4 regions of the Psychromonas sp. KJ10-2 genome follow, and region 3 is predicted to be linked to each of the others. Evidence: predicted binding sites of a transcription regulator. Region 3 holds the regulator's gene; each other region holds the start of a gene.
What was found. Region 3 encodes sigma-54, which starts transcription at its own class of promoters, with help from an activator protein. Its sites were predicted from a motif close to GTTGGCACGNNNNTNGNNT; they were not measured.
Positions count from the first base shown of each region.

Region 1: a site for sigma-54 is predicted at 2,015-2,033, ahead of ACLKL2_RS01330 (PEP-CTERM sorting domain-containing protein). Genes of this name have one in related genera too.
Region 2: a site for sigma-54 is predicted at 1,878-1,896, ahead of ACLKL2_RS17470 (PEP-CTERM sorting domain-containing protein). Genes of this name have one in related genera too.
Region 4: a site for sigma-54 is predicted at 1,577-1,595, ahead of ACLKL2_RS17705 (PEP-CTERM sorting domain-containing protein). Genes of this name have one in related genera too.

Region 1 is NZ_CP178827.1:276,949-280,908, forward strand. It holds partial or broken gene ACLKL2_RS01315 (hypothetical protein) at 335-951, shown strand; gene ACLKL2_RS01320 (hypothetical protein) at 1,001-1,222, shown strand; partial or broken gene ACLKL2_RS01325 (hypothetical protein) at 1,211-1,320, shown strand; gene ACLKL2_RS01330 (PEP-CTERM sorting domain-containing protein) at 2,078-2,578, shown strand; gene ACLKL2_RS01335 (hypothetical protein) at 2,768-3,256, shown strand; gene ACLKL2_RS01340 (methyltransferase) at 3,307-3,960, opposite strand, start outside.
Region 2 is NZ_CP178827.1:3,547,739-3,551,698, reverse strand. It holds gene truC (tRNA pseudouridine(65) synthase TruC) at 1-303, opposite strand, end outside; gene ACLKL2_RS17475 (glycoside hydrolase family 88 protein) at 617-1,786, shown strand; gene ACLKL2_RS17470 (PEP-CTERM sorting domain-containing protein) at 1,961-2,602, shown strand; gene ACLKL2_RS17465 (NAD(P)-dependent oxidoreductase) at 3,212-3,960, shown strand, end outside.
Region 3 is NZ_CP178827.1:3,231,200-3,235,159, forward strand. It holds gene rapZ (RNase adapter RapZ) at 1-360, opposite strand, end outside; gene ptsN (PTS IIA-like nitrogen regulatory protein PtsN) at 377-820, opposite strand; gene ACLKL2_RS15775 (RNA polymerase factor sigma-54) at 916-2,361, opposite strand; gene lptB (LPS export ABC transporter ATP-binding protein) at 2,395-3,120, opposite strand; gene lptA (lipopolysaccharide transport periplasmic protein LptA) at 3,126-3,662, opposite strand; gene lptC (LPS export ABC transporter periplasmic protein LptC) at 3,649-3,960, opposite strand, start outside.
Region 4 is NZ_CP178827.1:3,586,441-3,590,400, reverse strand. It holds gene ACLKL2_RS17710 (DMT family transporter) at 1-532, shown strand, start outside; gene ACLKL2_RS17705 (PEP-CTERM sorting domain-containing protein) at 798-1,490, opposite strand; tRNA gene ACLKL2_RS17700 (tRNA-Leu) at 2,051-2,136, opposite strand; tRNA gene ACLKL2_RS17695 (tRNA-Cys) at 2,148-2,221, opposite strand; tRNA gene ACLKL2_RS17690 (tRNA-Gly) at 2,230-2,305, opposite strand; gene pgsA (CDP-diacylglycerol--glycerol-3-phosphate 3-phosphatidyltransferase) at 2,477-3,040, opposite strand; partial or broken gene uvrC (excinuclease ABC subunit UvrC) at 3,206-3,960, opposite strand, start outside.

The sequences.
Region 1 (3,960 bases), 1.0 Mb from region 3:
CTCTCATTCAATACGGATGAGAGTTCTAGTATTAAACTAAGTTATCTGAACAACCACACTGTCAGCCGAACTATGGTTATCCATACCTGACTTAATCCGTATTTTCCTAAATTAAGTAGAAACTCTAACAGATTTGCTCCGCTTCTCGCATATCTTTACTCTATAAGAAACTAAAAGGAGTAAAGTAGGAATAACTCAATAAAAGAATACCATCCAGCTACAGTGATAGAAAATCCGCAACGTACTTGGCCGTCAAAACAACTGTTAAAAGCACCTCGTTGGTGCTCAACTGATTTACGAGATGGAAATCAAGCCTTAAGCACCCCGATGAATCATGAAAAAAGCATTACTATTCGACCACTTGATTAGTTGTGGATTCAATGAAATAGAACTGGCTTTTCCATCTGCTTCACAAACAGACTTCAAATTTGTTCGATATTTAATTGAAAAGAATAAAATTCCCAATGATGTTTGGATACAAGTAATAACCCAAGCGAGACCAGAGTTGATTGAAAAAACACTGGTATCGCTACAAGGCGCTTCACGAGCTATTGTCCATTTGTATAACGCCACGGCACCACTGTTTAGAGGTTTAGTATTTAAAAAAGTAAGTCTGAAATTATAGAAATGGCTGTGTTAAGTACTAAACATATTAAACGATTATGTGATGAACAACGTCAAACACAATGGATTTTACAATACTCTGCTGAAACGTTCTGTTTTACGGAGCTTGAATTTTCTCTAGAGATTTGTGAGGCGGTTAAAAAAGCGTGGCAACCAAGTAATGAGCGGCCTTTAATATTAAATTTACCTGCAACTGTAGAGGTAAATACCCCTAATGTTTATGCTGACCAAATTGAGAAATTTCGTTCATTATTCAGTGATATGGAAAATATCACGATTAGTATGCATCCTCATAACGACCGTGGGACGGGGGCGCGCGGCAGCTGAACTTGCTCAGCTTGCCGGTGCGACACGAGTCGAAGGGGGATGTTCGGTAATGGAGAACGAACATCTAGCGATACTAGCCTTGAACCTATATAACCAAGGGATCGATCCTAAATTGGATTTTTCCGACATCAGAAACACGGCAAAAATAATTGAGGTGTGTAGTAATATTCCAGTTCATCTAAGGCATCCTTATGCAGGTGAACTCGTATTTACGGCATTTTCTGGGGCTCATCAAGATGCGATTAAAAAGGGGTTGAAGCTAACACATTAAAACCTTCAGAAACCTGGAACATTCCATATTTACCTTTAGCTCCGAAAGACGTTGGTTGCTCATACACAGAAGTTATACCAATTGTATTAAATAACTGATCTAAATTTTGCGCCGGAAAAATGGCTTAGTTTGAGGCGTAAGTTGATGTAAATGGTTGTTCCCTTTACGAAACTTACAACGAAAAAATAAGTTGTTTTAACAAGTAAAATAGATCAGTTACTTACTATGATTGGTATTATTAAAGTGAACAGCCAACATGGTAAAAGTGGGCCATCTTGGATGCTAGAGCAAGATCACGGATTAAATAGGCCAATTAAATTCGTAACTCAAAATTGTCCAAACTTGCTGCGAGCGATGGTCAAGAAAAATCATAAATGCCTAGCGAGTAGTGAGCTGTGCGAGCGTCAGGAGTGGCTTTATTATTTTACTTTACCATCATTTCCCTTAAATACCCTTTTGGCAGGGTGATGGTTTCACGCAGTGAGGCCATCGCCTTGCCAAGCATTCAGGGACAAAAAAGCGTACACACTATTATACATAGTGTGTACGCTTTCAAACGACATCAAAAGCATTGCCAGCAAAGCCTTGTCACTCACTCGCAGATAGACATGTTTTTAACTGTCTACTCCACTAGGCGGTTTTTTTATGCCTATTGTTAATATTTATCACTATTATTCCCTTACTTAAGCATTATTTTTAAATTATTTAAAATTTATAATAAAAAAGGAGTCGGTATACTTTACATATATATTGAAATTTATTTGTAAGTCTCTGTATTTTATTGATTATTTAATTGGCATTTTTTATGCTTTGTTTATATAGCAGCTGTTTTTTGTTGTATAAAAGGAGTGTCATATGTTAAATATCTTAAAGCTTAAAAAAATGATGTTTGTATTGGGTTTCCTATTTAGTAGTCAATTATTTGCAACTACTATTGTGGATACAGTTAATCAAAATGAGTATGTAGGCTGGTGGGACTCTTATAGTTATACCCATGATCTAAATGATGATGGATTTGTGCTTGGGAGTGCGTTGAGTGGTACCTTGGAGGTCAGTGTTGCAGATGATGGTGGCTATTTTGATTTATGGGAGACCATTTTATTTACCGTTGAAGATTTTGACTTTGATACCGGGGGAGTAACATTTGGAAATGGTTTTTCTGGTGACCTTGAAGTAAATGCTCTAGGTGCTTTAAATAGTGATGGTTATTTAGATATTATCGTCTCATCAGTATTTGGTGATTTTTACGTAGGGGATTCTGTGTTAACTGTTGAAGTGCCAGCTCCTGGGATGTTTTTATTATTTGGTTTTGCTGCATTAGGCATTGCAGTAGGACGTAAAAAGCGCCAATCTTAACAAACTAGTTATTGTCTAATAAGCCTCGTATTTTACGGGGCTTTTTTATAAGAAATATTTATATCATTATTTATTTAAATAGTGGGATTTATTTGTCCAAGTTGCTGACTAAGTACTGTGACATGCTTAATAGCATTTAAGCTGAACCAGTATTGTTCATTTTTTATTTAGTCTGTAACAAGGTTACCCATGAATTTAGTTAAAATATTGCCTGCACTGTTATTGTTCTATTCACTGCCTAATTTGGCAGAAGAAAGTAATGTAAATGCAACTCCAATCAAGCAAAGTAATCTTTATGGTAGTTGGTTCTGTCAGCATAAAATTGAAGAGCCTAATTCTAAAATGCTCATTGATGTGAATTATCGTCTTCAATATAAACAAGATAATACCTCGCAAGGTTATGGTATTTTGTTATTTACCTTATCGGGCATGCCAAAGCTTAAATATAGTATTAAGGACAGTTCAACTTGGCAATTGCAAGGTGACAACTTAACTATGCACTCTCAAAACATCGAGTTTAATAATGTGAGTCATCCTGAGTTGGAATCGATCTTAAGCTTGAAGAAAATATTACCAGTTACTATCAATGAGTCTGGCAAGATCTTGTCGTTAACTAATAATGAATTAACCGTGAAGTCGGATGCGTATAGCGAATTGATTCAATGTGTTAAAGCTTAAAATGGTTAGGTTATGACCTAACCATTATATTAAGTTTATTTGAAGATTAATTAATCTCTTTTAATGGCACGTAAAATAACGAATTTTTTGTTTTCGGCGATTAATTCACAATCTCCAAAGATACGGGTTAATTTATCTTGATAATCTAAGTGGCGGTTACCAACAATCACTAGTTCACCATTCACTGCTAAACAGAAATGTGCATCGTTAAACATACTCCAAGCAATATGATCAGTAATTGCATGTTGTTGGTGGAAGGGTGGGTTACATAAAATTAAATCATAGCTTCGAGATTTAAAGCCTACCAAGCCATTATTAACTACAAAACGAGTGTTATCAGAACGTTCTTCTTCAAAGTTCTTCAACATGTTGATACGTGCAGAATCAACGGCCATGTATGACTCATCAATAAAGGTAATTTGCGCATCTGGGTATGCTTCTGCTGCTGCCATACCAACCACACCATTACCGCAACCCAGGTCAACGACCTTAGTGAAATCACCTTCAGGTAGGTTATCCATTAAGTAACGGCCACCAATATCTAAATGGTTACGTGAAAATACATTGGCATGGTTATGAATTTTCCAACCTAAACGTTCAATATCCCAAGTGATTGCCACTTCTTTTTCTGGAATGTTTACTTGATCTGGCAAGCTAAATATCAAGCGAGATTTCTTTTTCGCTAAAGACGTTTTAGTCGTACC
Region 2 (3,960 bases), 320 kb from region 3:
TTCAGTGCTATGATCGATAAACTGCTGCATCAGATGACGTGCGCTGTCTTTATCTAATACAAACAATAACACCCCAGAAGTAGGTCTATCTAGGCGATGTACAGGGTAGACATGTTGACCAATTTGATCTCGTAACTTTTGTACTGCAAATTCTGTAGCATGCGTATCTAACCAACTACGGTGAACTAATAATCCCGAAGGTTTATTGATCGCCACTAAATAATCATCTTGGTACAAGATATCTAATTCAGGTGTATTACTTTCAACCACAATGTCTTGTTGCTCAGCCACTGTCGCTAGCATTGTTTCTAGGTTGTCTAGCTCGTTATCTGCTACTTGTACTGCTTCGGAGGTGTGTTGTTTTGACGTCATAACTCTCGCTTACTGCTCACCCCTAAGACATGACTCAATAACGTCATAGTGGCTAATAATGTTTATTCGATAAACGGTAAAAATAAGCGACTAATATAACAATAAACGCTAAAAACTTCATCTCTGTATTGGTTAAAGCCAACAATACGAATAGACTGCTTCACAGCGAGTGCTTTAACCATACTAAATGCCTAAGGATAGATAAATGCACATAATAAAAGGGGTAATATTAAGCGTGTTGCTAATGAGCAGCACGATTACATTGGCAGCTTCAAATGAAGACGATGCAGCGTTTAATAAACGTATTTCTCAAGCTATTCAGGCGTCTCTTTCTCATCTAGAAACAAGTGTTGCATTGATTAAAGACCCTAACCTCTTCCCTACTTATGGCAACCATGATCTGACTTGGCAATTAAATAAGTCCCATAAATGGACTGCTGGCTTTTACCCCGGAGCATTATGGCAAGGTTACCAGTTAAGTGGTGATACTCGTTTTCAAGAGTGGGCCAAACAATGGACTGAGTCCTTAGCAGACCAAACACATGATACGGGTAGTCATGACTTAGGGTTTAAATTTATGGCCACTTACGGTCAGGCATTAGCAATCAGTCATGACATTGATGTTGGCGCTTATCAACAGATCATGCTCTTTGCAGCTAATACCCTCGCAGATCGCTATCATAAAAATATCCAACTACTCAGCTCAGATTGGGATGATAAGTATTTTGAAAACTCGATCCCCGTGGTTATCGATATCATGATGAACTTAGAACTCTTGTTATGGGCTGCGGAAAACGGTGGTGATACACAATGGGCAGAAATAGCAAAAGATCATGCATTAAAAACTTACCAAGACTTTATACGAGAAGATGGCAGTAGTTATCATATTGTTCGCTACAACAAAACAACAGGCGAAGTGATTAATAAGGGCACATTACAAGGCGATGGAGACGAAACGACTTGGTCTCGAGGTCATACATGGATAATTTATGGCATGGTCGTTATGTATCGTTACACACATGATGATATTTACCTTCAATATGCACAAACCTTAACTGACTATTTTATTAAACAACTGCCCGACGATGGCATTGCAATGTGGGATCTCGATAGTAAGGTTTTACAACCTGACACATCAGCGTCTGCTATCTTTGCTTCTGCGTTAATCGAATTATCAGGGTATATTCAACAGCAAACCAAGCAAGCTGCCTATATACAAACCTATAAACGAATATTGAACTCTTTAATTTCAACTCCTTATTTTATTAAAGACATCACCAAAGCCCCTATTATTAATAAATCAGTACATTATTATACAAAACCCAATGCCATTGATGTACCTGCTATTTTTACTGACTATTACTTCCTAGAAGCGCTAAACCGCTACCAACAAAAGCATATACATAACCATTAACCCATTAAACAGGGTGTCAGAATATTTTACAACATTCAGGTTAGCTCACATTATCATAACAAAAACTTCACTGATTACAGCAACATAGTTAAATGGCATTTTTCTTGCTTAATCTGTACTATACAGCACGCTATTTAACACTCGTATTTAAAAGACTTAAGCGTTGGAGTTAACATGATAAAATTAATGGGTATCTTCTTTTCCCTCATCCTCAGTACAACTGCTAATTCAACACTTCTATATGATTCAGGTGAACCAAGTGGCACAAGTTTACGTTGTGTTGCAGAGGGTTGTTTAGGTTCAACAGAGTGGTGGGTTATTTCAGAGTTTACAGCTGACCAAGATTGGGATATTACTGGTTTTGAATTCTTTGCAAAAGATAACAACGGCAATAATGGTAACGGAGACGGAGCGGGTATTGAAAATTATATATCTACAAGTTGGAAGATTATATCCGCCGATGACCCCTTTGGAGAAGCGTTGTTAAGTGGTACAACTGTTGCAACAACAAGTACTTATGATCTTAACAACCTTAATGTTACTTCATTCTTATTGTCTGATTTAGAGATTTTATTAGCAAGTGGTACTTATTATTTGGCTCAACATCATGATTTTTCTGATGAATCTGAATATCTAGTATTGGAATCAAGTTATTATTCAGAGTATTACCATACGGATTATGTAGATCGTGAATATGAAGTAAATGGTACTGCTGCTGTAAAAATTATCGGCACTGTACCTGAGCCAGCTTTATTTGGTTTATTTGGTTTGGCATTAATGGGTTTGAGTTTGTCACGCAAAAAGAAAGTGGCTTAGGAAATGCACTTTATAAAAGTGTCATCCTCTATTTAAAGATGCTTCCCAAAAACAAACAAATTAAAACTAGCCTCTATATCAGAGGCTTTTTTATTTCCGCTTAAAAAATATATTTGAAAGCAATAATCTCTATAACCACTGCAATACTAATAATTAGTATGACTATTCCCTTCTTTCCTTTAACATCATACAAATAATGATTAATGAAAATATACTTGATAGGAGTACTTTTCATTGTGTTAAGTAGATTATTAATCATTTTCTAATCACTACACCGCCACTTTTCTTAAAATACTTTAATACCTATTCTTATAATGAATGCTCCCCGAAACCTTTATTAGAATATATAAAATAAACAGAGAAAACACATAAACACCTGATATTAAAGTTAATTTAACTTTTAATTTTCATAATCAAACGAAACAAGCCTAAGATAACAAATACTTTATACAGGTCACAAAAAACATTCGATATTAGTGAATTTACCTGCGTGAATCGCAGTAATCGTGACCTCAAAAGGATTTCACTGCATCAAAGATTGATTAAATATAACGAGCCAGTTATCCTTACCGAAACGTAAACATATAATAAGACATTTAGGAGTTAGTTATGACAAAACCAGTAATCGGTTTCATCGGCCTTGGCCTTATGGGCGGCAACATGGTTGAAAACTTACAAACACGTGGTTTTCAAGTAAATGTAATGGATCTCAATAAAGATGCTGTTGCTAAAGTAATTGCACGTGGTAACGCGACAGAAGTTGCTTCTGGTAAAGAGTTAGCTGAGAAAAGTGACATTGTAATGCTAGCATTAACGACTTCAAAAGTAGTTGAGCTAGTTGTTTATGCTGAAGATGGTATTTTAGCGGGTATGTCTGAAGGTAAAGTGTTGATCGATTTCGGTACATCTATTCCAGATTCTACGCGTAAAATCGGTGCTGCATTAGCAGAAAAAGGTTGTGGTATGATCGACGCACCACTAGGTCGTACGCCTGCACACGCTAAAGATGGTTTATTAAACATCATGGCAGCTGGTGATATTGAAACATTTAACAAAGTTAAACCAGTACTAGACGAGCAAGGTGAAAATGTATTCCACCTTGGTGCATTAGGTGCAGGCCATACAACTAAACTAATTAACAACTTTATTGGTATGACCACGGTAACTGCAATGTCACAAGCCTTTGCTGTAGCAAAAGCAGCGGGTGTTGATGGCCAACAACTGTTTGATATTATGTCTGCGGGTCCTTCTAACTCACCATTTATGCAATTCACTAAATTCTATGCTGTAGATGGCGAAGAAAAACTAGGTTTCTCAGTTGCTAATGCGAACAAAGATCTTGGTTACTTTAACCAAAT
Region 3 (3,960 bases):
ATTTTCCAACTCTAATGCTTGAGATAAAGAGTACTTTTGCTTGGAAAGAGGGTGTAAGCGGCGCGTTTCACTATAACGTCTAATTAACTCACTGGTTAATGCATCGATATAGATAATTTCTAATTCAACTTTGCCTTGCAATGAAATGATCAGATCTTCTATCTGCTCAACTTCCCTTGGCATATTACGCACATCAAGGGTAACAGCAACTTTATTGTCCTTAGGATCTAAAGTATCAATTAGTTGCTCAAGTAATTGGTAGGGCACACCGTCGATACAGTTGTAACCTAGGTCTTCGAGAACATGAAGTGCAATTGTTTTTCCTGAGCCAGAGCGACCACTTATAACAATTAATTTCATATTTTCACCTTTTACTTTATAGCGTTAGTAATTCAAATAACTCTGTTGCGTTGTCTGCGCTGCGTAATTGACGCAAGAATTGTTTGTCCAATAACTTTTGACTTATCTCTGATAGTGCAGAAAGATATTGTTTGCAAAGGTCTTCCGGCACAAAAATAGCGAATAGTATATCCACTTTATTACCGTCGTATGAATCATAATCGATACCTGTTTCACATTGCAAAAAGACAGCTGTAGCGGGTAGCTCACTAGAAATTTTGACATGTGGAATAGCAATCCCAGATCCAACACCTGTTGACCCAATTTTCTCTCGTGCAATTAAGCTTTCGAATAGTTCATGGGCATCTAAATCGAGTTCTTTTGCTGCGATAAGGCTGATTTTTTCTAGTGCGCCTTTTTTGCTTGTGCAAGCTGTTTTACAGAATACTGATTGTTGATTTAATAGAGTAGATATTTTCATAATAATAGTTAACTGTATTTAATGGACGCGCGAGTTTATCAGGTTCGCATTAAATGACTATAGTTAATCCTTATTTATTTGCATTACTTCTTGGTTCAAAGTAATTGTTTACGTTGATTAGAAGGTGGAATTCCTAAGGATTCACGATATTTAGCAATAGTACGTCTAGCTACCTTGATCCCTTTTTCTTCTAATAACTGGGTGATTTTATTGTCGCTTAAGGGTTTTGTGGTGATTTCTGCAGAGACCAATTTTTTAATTAAAGCACGTATAGCGGTTGATGAGCATTCGCCGCCCCCATTGGTTGCTACATGGCTAGAGAAGAAAAACTTCAACTCATAAATACCACGAGGAGTATGCATAAATTTTTGAGTCGTAACACGTGAAATGGTCGACTCATGCATTTCTACTTCGAAGGCAACGTCATTAAGTACCATGGGTTTCATAGACTCATCGCCATATTCAAAGAAGGCCTGTTGTTGTTGCACAATACAGTTAGCTACCTTTAATAAGGTTTCATTGCGGTTTTCTAAGCTTTTAATAAACCATTTTGCTTCTTGTAAATGACCCTTTATAAATTGTGAATCATTTTTACTGATATTACCCGTACACATACTTGCGTATTGTTGGTTAATCGATAAATTCGGGTCACAATCTTGATTAAGGGAAACACGCCATTGCCCATTAATTTTTTTAACGTAAACGTCTGGCACGATATATTGCGTTTCACTGGTTTCTACACGATTACCAGGGCGTGGCTCTAAACTTTGAATTAAACGCATTATCTCAGCTAATTGAGATTCTTTTAACTTACTTTTTCTTGCCAGTGTGCGGTAATCTCTGTTTCCAAGTAGATCCATATACTGTTCCAGTATTTGGATAGCTTCATCACGCCAAGGTGTTGTTTCTGAAAGTTGACGTAATTGTATTTGTAAACATTCTTGAGTGGTGCGCGCCGCAACACCTAATGGGTCAAAATGTTGAATGCGTTTTAGTACCACTTCCACTTCATCCAACTCTAATTCTTCTAAGTCAGTTTGTAGGCTTTCTAATATGCTTTCACAGTCTGTGGTGAGATAACCTGATTCATCAATGGAATCGATGATCGCCATCGCGATAATTTGGTCTGTTTCAGTAAAAGGGGTAAGTTGCATTTGCCATAATAGATGGTCTTGTAATGAGGTAGATGATTCACCTTGATATAAAGTGTTCTCACCTTCATAGGCTACTGCATTAGAGCTAGTACCAGTGATCGGCGTTGAGTTGTATGATTCTTCCCACTCTTTTTCTGCAGGTAGGTCATCGGAGAACTCTTGCTGAGTAATCGCTTCAGTGGTATCTAATGCGCTGCTATCTGCTTCTTTAACAGTATCTTCAGATCCTGTTTGGTCGTCTTGTTCAAGAAGAGGGTTAGAGTCCAAAGCGTTTTGGATCTCCTGTTGCAGATCTAATGTTGAAAGCTGCAATAGTTTTATTGCTTGTTGTAATTGAGGGGTCATCGCTAATTGCTGACCCATTTTCAATTGTAAACCCTGTTTCATCAAAACATATCTTCCTGAACGTATGGCAATTATTTAAAGTTTAAACTCTTCACCTAGATAAACGCGTTTCACATGATCATTTGCCAGAATCTCATCCTGTGTACCCACAGCAATAATTTCTCCGTGGCTTACTATATAGGAATGTTCACAAACATCTAACGTTTCTCTAACATTATGGTCGGTGATTAATACACCTAAGCCACGATCACGTAATTGTTGAATAATATTTTTTATATCAATTACCGAAATCGGGTCAACACCAGCGAAAGGTTCATCAAGTAGAATAAATTTTGGTTCTGTGGCTAGTGCGCGTGCAATCTCTACACGACGGCGCTCTCCACCCGATAAACTCATCCCTTTATTATCACGAATATGAGTAATATGAAACTCTTCTAAAAGAGTGTTCAGTTTCTCTTCGCGTTGTTTTTGTGTCAATTCTTTACGGGTCTGTAAAATACCCATGATATTTTCTGTTACCGTTAAACGTCTAAAAATGGACGCTTCTTGTGGTAAATAACCAATGCCTTTTTGTGCTCGAATATGCATCGGGTTGCTAGAGATATCTTCATCATCAATAACAATGGTGCCTTGATCTTGTTTAACCAAACCAACCACCATATAAAAAGAGGTGGTTTTACCAGCACCATTAGGGCCAAGTAACCCTACAATTTCGCCGGTTTTGACTGTAAGACCAACACCATTTACTACGGTACGCCCTTTATAGCTCTTAACTAAGCCTGTTGCGCATAACTCTGCCATATTAATTAACCGCCTGTATTTGAGGTTGAGTCACTGTTTTTATCTTTTTCAAATTGCGAAGGCAAAAAGATGGTTTTTACGCGCTCTTTAGTATTCTGATCGGTGCTTACATTAAGTTCTTGAGTGGCTAAGAAGTATTCTATTTCAGCACCATTTACTTGGCTATCTAATTGTTTTACTTGTGCATTATCGGTTAATGTTATCTTACCTGCTGCTACATCATAGGTAATTTTATTCGCCTCTGCATCTAATGGTTTACCATCGTCTTGTATTTGATGGAAAACGGAGGTTTTACCTTCTGCAATCATCAATTCATGATTAGGTTTTTCACCTCGAATAACCGTCAATTTATCAGCTGTGATCTTAATCGAACCTTGAGTTAATAAAACTTCATCAGTGAAAGTGATCGTGTTGGTTTTTAAGCTAGCATGTTGCTTTACTGAAGAAACATGAATAGGTTGGTTATAATCAGACTCTAATGCAATCACATTGGCATTAAACAATGAAATGCTTAGTAAGCATGCTAATTTATTTAGGTTCATTAAAGTACACCGCTTTTATATTCGAATTAAGTTTCATCTCTTCGCCTTCTATCGACGCCCACATACCAACACCTTCATGTTTCAGTTGTGGTCCTGTCCAAGTCACTTTTAAGTCACTGGTGATCACTTTAGTATCCAGCATTATTGTTGCTTGTGCAGTGGACATCGTCTGCACTATTTGATCTTCTGTTAGGTTCTTAATAAACACATTGCCTGATAATAATAGGTTATTTTTTTCTTTTAATGTGCCTTTGATACTGGTGAGTTGCCAAATAGTGACCACACCCGTCTCTTTGTC
Region 4 (3,960 bases), 360 kb from region 3:
AGCCGTACCAGTATTAGGACAAAAATTACGCAGAAATGACGTGATTGCTATTACTTTAGGTTATCTAGGTGCGTTAATCATTGCGACTAAGGGCAACTTATTGACGCTCGATTTTGTAAGCCCCTTAGGTGTTGGCTTAGCTTTATTAAGTACTATTTTGTGGGCCTGTTATTGGATATTTAATAGTAAAAACGATGCTGACCCTATCGCTTCTTTGTCGCTATGTTTTCTTTGTAGCTTACCGATGATCTTAGTTTCTGTGATGGTGTTTGACGATATCAGTATGACGGCTTGGCAAGGCTGGTTAGGTGCAACCTACATTGGCTTATTTGAAATGGGTTTAGCTTTTGTGGCTTGGTTAACAGCGCTTAAATATGCGGAAAGTACCAGTAAGATCAGTAATCTTATCTTTATCTCGCCTTTTGTTTCCTTGTTATTACTTAACTTTATTATTGGAGAAACTATCTACGCTGCAACGATTATCGGATTGGTCTTAATTATTGTAGGCTTGTTGATTCAGAAAAAGAATTAATACCAATTGTATTAAATAACTGATCTAAATTTTGCGCCGGAAAAATGGCTTAGTTTGAGGCGTAAGTTGATGTAAATGGTTGTTCCCTATACGAAACTTACAACGAAAAAATAAGTTGTTTTAACAAGTAAAATAGATCAGTTACTTACTATGATTGGTATAATACCATCAATAACAACCTTTGCTCTACCAGCCTATAAAAACAAAAAAGCACTGACCATTGCGATCAGTGCCTTTGAAAATAAGTATAACGGGTTAATTAAGCCTATTTTTTAGCTTTACGTGCAAATGACAAGCCAACCAATGCTAACCCGAAAATAGCGATAGTAGAAGGAGCAGGTACATTCACCACCAATGCAGCGTTATCAAAACCAGCACCTTGATAAACAGTGGAATCAGCAAATAACACAAAACCATAATTATCAGATACACCATTAACCCAATCTTGGATCGTACTTGTCACATCTAATGTGTAAGTATCAAATGTCGCTGTTTTAACGTCATCTACTACCGTTGTTTGGTTCGTTGATAAGTCTGCCCATTCATATAATGGTAAAGAGCCTGCAGTATCTGTCCAAGCACTTTCTACTTCACCTAATAACACACCCATTGCATTTTTAGTATTTACAGTAGAAACAAAATCAATGCTGAATACGGCAGAAAAGGCATTATTATTAACATCGCTTGCCGTTAGGTAACTTAAGTCAAAATCAAAAAAAGTAGCAATACGTAATGATTCTTGAGAGGTATTTTTACGCTCACGTACAATTAACTCAGAACTGCTTAAAGGACCGCTGTTAACTGTACCTACTGAACTCTCGTCGCCATCAGCAGAAACACTCACAATAGTATCTGGTGAAACACTAATAACGCTGGCTTGAGTACTTGGTGCGATAAGTGCCGACATTAAACATACGCCAGCAGAGAGGCTTGTTAACAGTTTTTTTGAATTGATCATAAATTATTCCTTTTGCTACTTACCTAACCTAACCAATATTGATCTCACTTAGGCTAATCCATTAATATTTATTTAATGACTAAATAAAGCACAATCTATGCCAAAATTAATACCTCTTTAGTTTCAGTTAGATACAAAAAAAGCAATAAGTACCTACAAATAGATGTAAAAAAACCGACAATTATCCCTTTATAAATATTAAATTACCTAATTAATCTTACAATAGAAAACAATAATTACTTTAATGCACAGATCTAAGGTCAACTAGCCAAGGGTGGGGTAATACCAGTTACATTAATGAGCGTATCTATTTTACTTGTTAAAATAGATCAGTTACTTACTATGATTGGTATTAGAGCACATTATTTAATGTCACGGGTATAAATTGAATTGAACGTATATTTCAAATAAAAATGCTGCTAGCTGCTAATGGTGTTCAAAGTAAATGCAGTAAATAATTTTTGAAGTAATAAGGGACTAGGAGGAAAACAAGTTTAGCACTATTTAACTCAAATTTTAGGCATAAAAAAACCAGCTTATCGCTGGCTTATTTATAGAATTGGTGCCTGGAGCCAGACTTGAACTGGCACGCCTATTAAGCGACGGATTTTAAATCCGTTGTGTCTACCGATTTCACCACCCGGGCAAATTCTATAATGGAGGCGGAACCCGGAGTCGAACCGAGGTAGATGGATTTGCAATCCACTGCATGGCCACTCTGCCATTCCGCCAAAACATTTGGAGCGGTACACGAGACTCGAACTCGTGACCCCAACCTTGGCAAGGTTGTGCTCTACCAACTGAGCTAGTACCGCATCACTATGTTTATCTCAAGAAGAAGCAGTAACTGTTTCCCCTCTCGATGAGTGCGCATTCTAATGATTCTTCACAATGAGTCAACACTATTTATCGACTTTTTTACTTCTTTTAAACTGTTCGCCGATTTTTTAGACTAAGCGGCGAGATATTCAACGATATTAGTGAAATTAATCACTTTTTACTTCGTTGCCTTTTTTTAATAATGGCCACGCCGCTTTTAAATAAACAATCATAGACCAAAGCGTTAATGCAGTTGCAATGTACAGGAATACAAAACCAGCCCACTCCATTGTCACTGAGTATTGCCATATTAATAAAAATAACGCTAACATTTGTGAAGCGGTTTTTACTTTGCCGATCCATGACACAGCAACAATGCCTCGCTCACCTAATTCCGCCATCCATTCACGTAATGCTGAGATAATAATTTCTCGGCAAATCATCACCATTGCCGGGATAGTGATCCAAATTACCGCATAATGCTCCACTATCATCACTAATGCGACGGCCACCATTATTTTATCGGCAACAGGATCTAAAAACGCACCAAAAGGCGTTTGTTGATTTAAGCGACGTGCTAAATAGCCATCAAGCCAATCTGTTACACCTGCTAAGCAAAATACAAACGCAGCTGCAGCAGACGCCCATACACTTGGAAGGTAGTAAATAATGACAAATACTGGGATTAATAAAATTCGAAATGAGGTTAATATATTAGGTATGTTAAGCATTGAAATATCCTTTAGGCTATGCCCGCTTATTTTGGCACTTTATGCTTAGTATTTGCAAATGCTTAACCGATAAAATAGCTATTAAAATGAACTAACTACTTGTTATGAGCAATATAGTTTATATTTCCTTTGTTTGTGGTTAATGGTTTAACTTTTAAACTCAAATTAATGGTGTAACGCTTCATGAATAGTCTCAGCTAAACTCTTACTTATTCCGTTTAATTTACTTAATTCATCAATACTCGCAGACTTCACTCCTTGCAAACCACCAAAATGATTAAGTAGCATTTGACGTCGTTTAGCACCCACACCAGTGATCCCTTCCAAGGTACTCGTTCTTCTTACTTTATCGCGCTGCTGTCTATGCCCCATAATGGCAAAACGGTGAGATTCATCTCGAATCTGCTGAATAAGATGCAATGCAGGTGAATCACTCTCTACTTCTAATATTTCATGGCTATCGGCTAAGATTAATGTCTCTTCACCGGCTTTACGTGCCACCCTTTAGCAATACCAATTAATAAAGGGTATTTTTCAGGAAAGTTATGCTCTAGAGAACTAATAATGGTCTCAGCTTGGCTTAACTGCCCTAACCCACCATCAATAAAGATGATATCAGGTGTGGTTTCCGCGCTTTGTACATCCTTAAAGCGTCGTGCTAATACTTGTCCCATGGCGGCATAATCATCACCTGGAGTGATACCAGTAATATTAAAACGACGATAATCTGATTTTTTCGCCCCTTCGCGGTTAAAGACAACACATGAGGCGACGGTTTTTTCTCCCATCATATGCGAGATGTCATAACATTCCATACGTTGAATAGGCGCCGTTAACTCAAGCTTCTCTTCCAATAGGTTATAACGTTGTAAAATCGACTTCTGTTGGCTTAAATGCGTGCTTAAGGCTATTGTTGCATT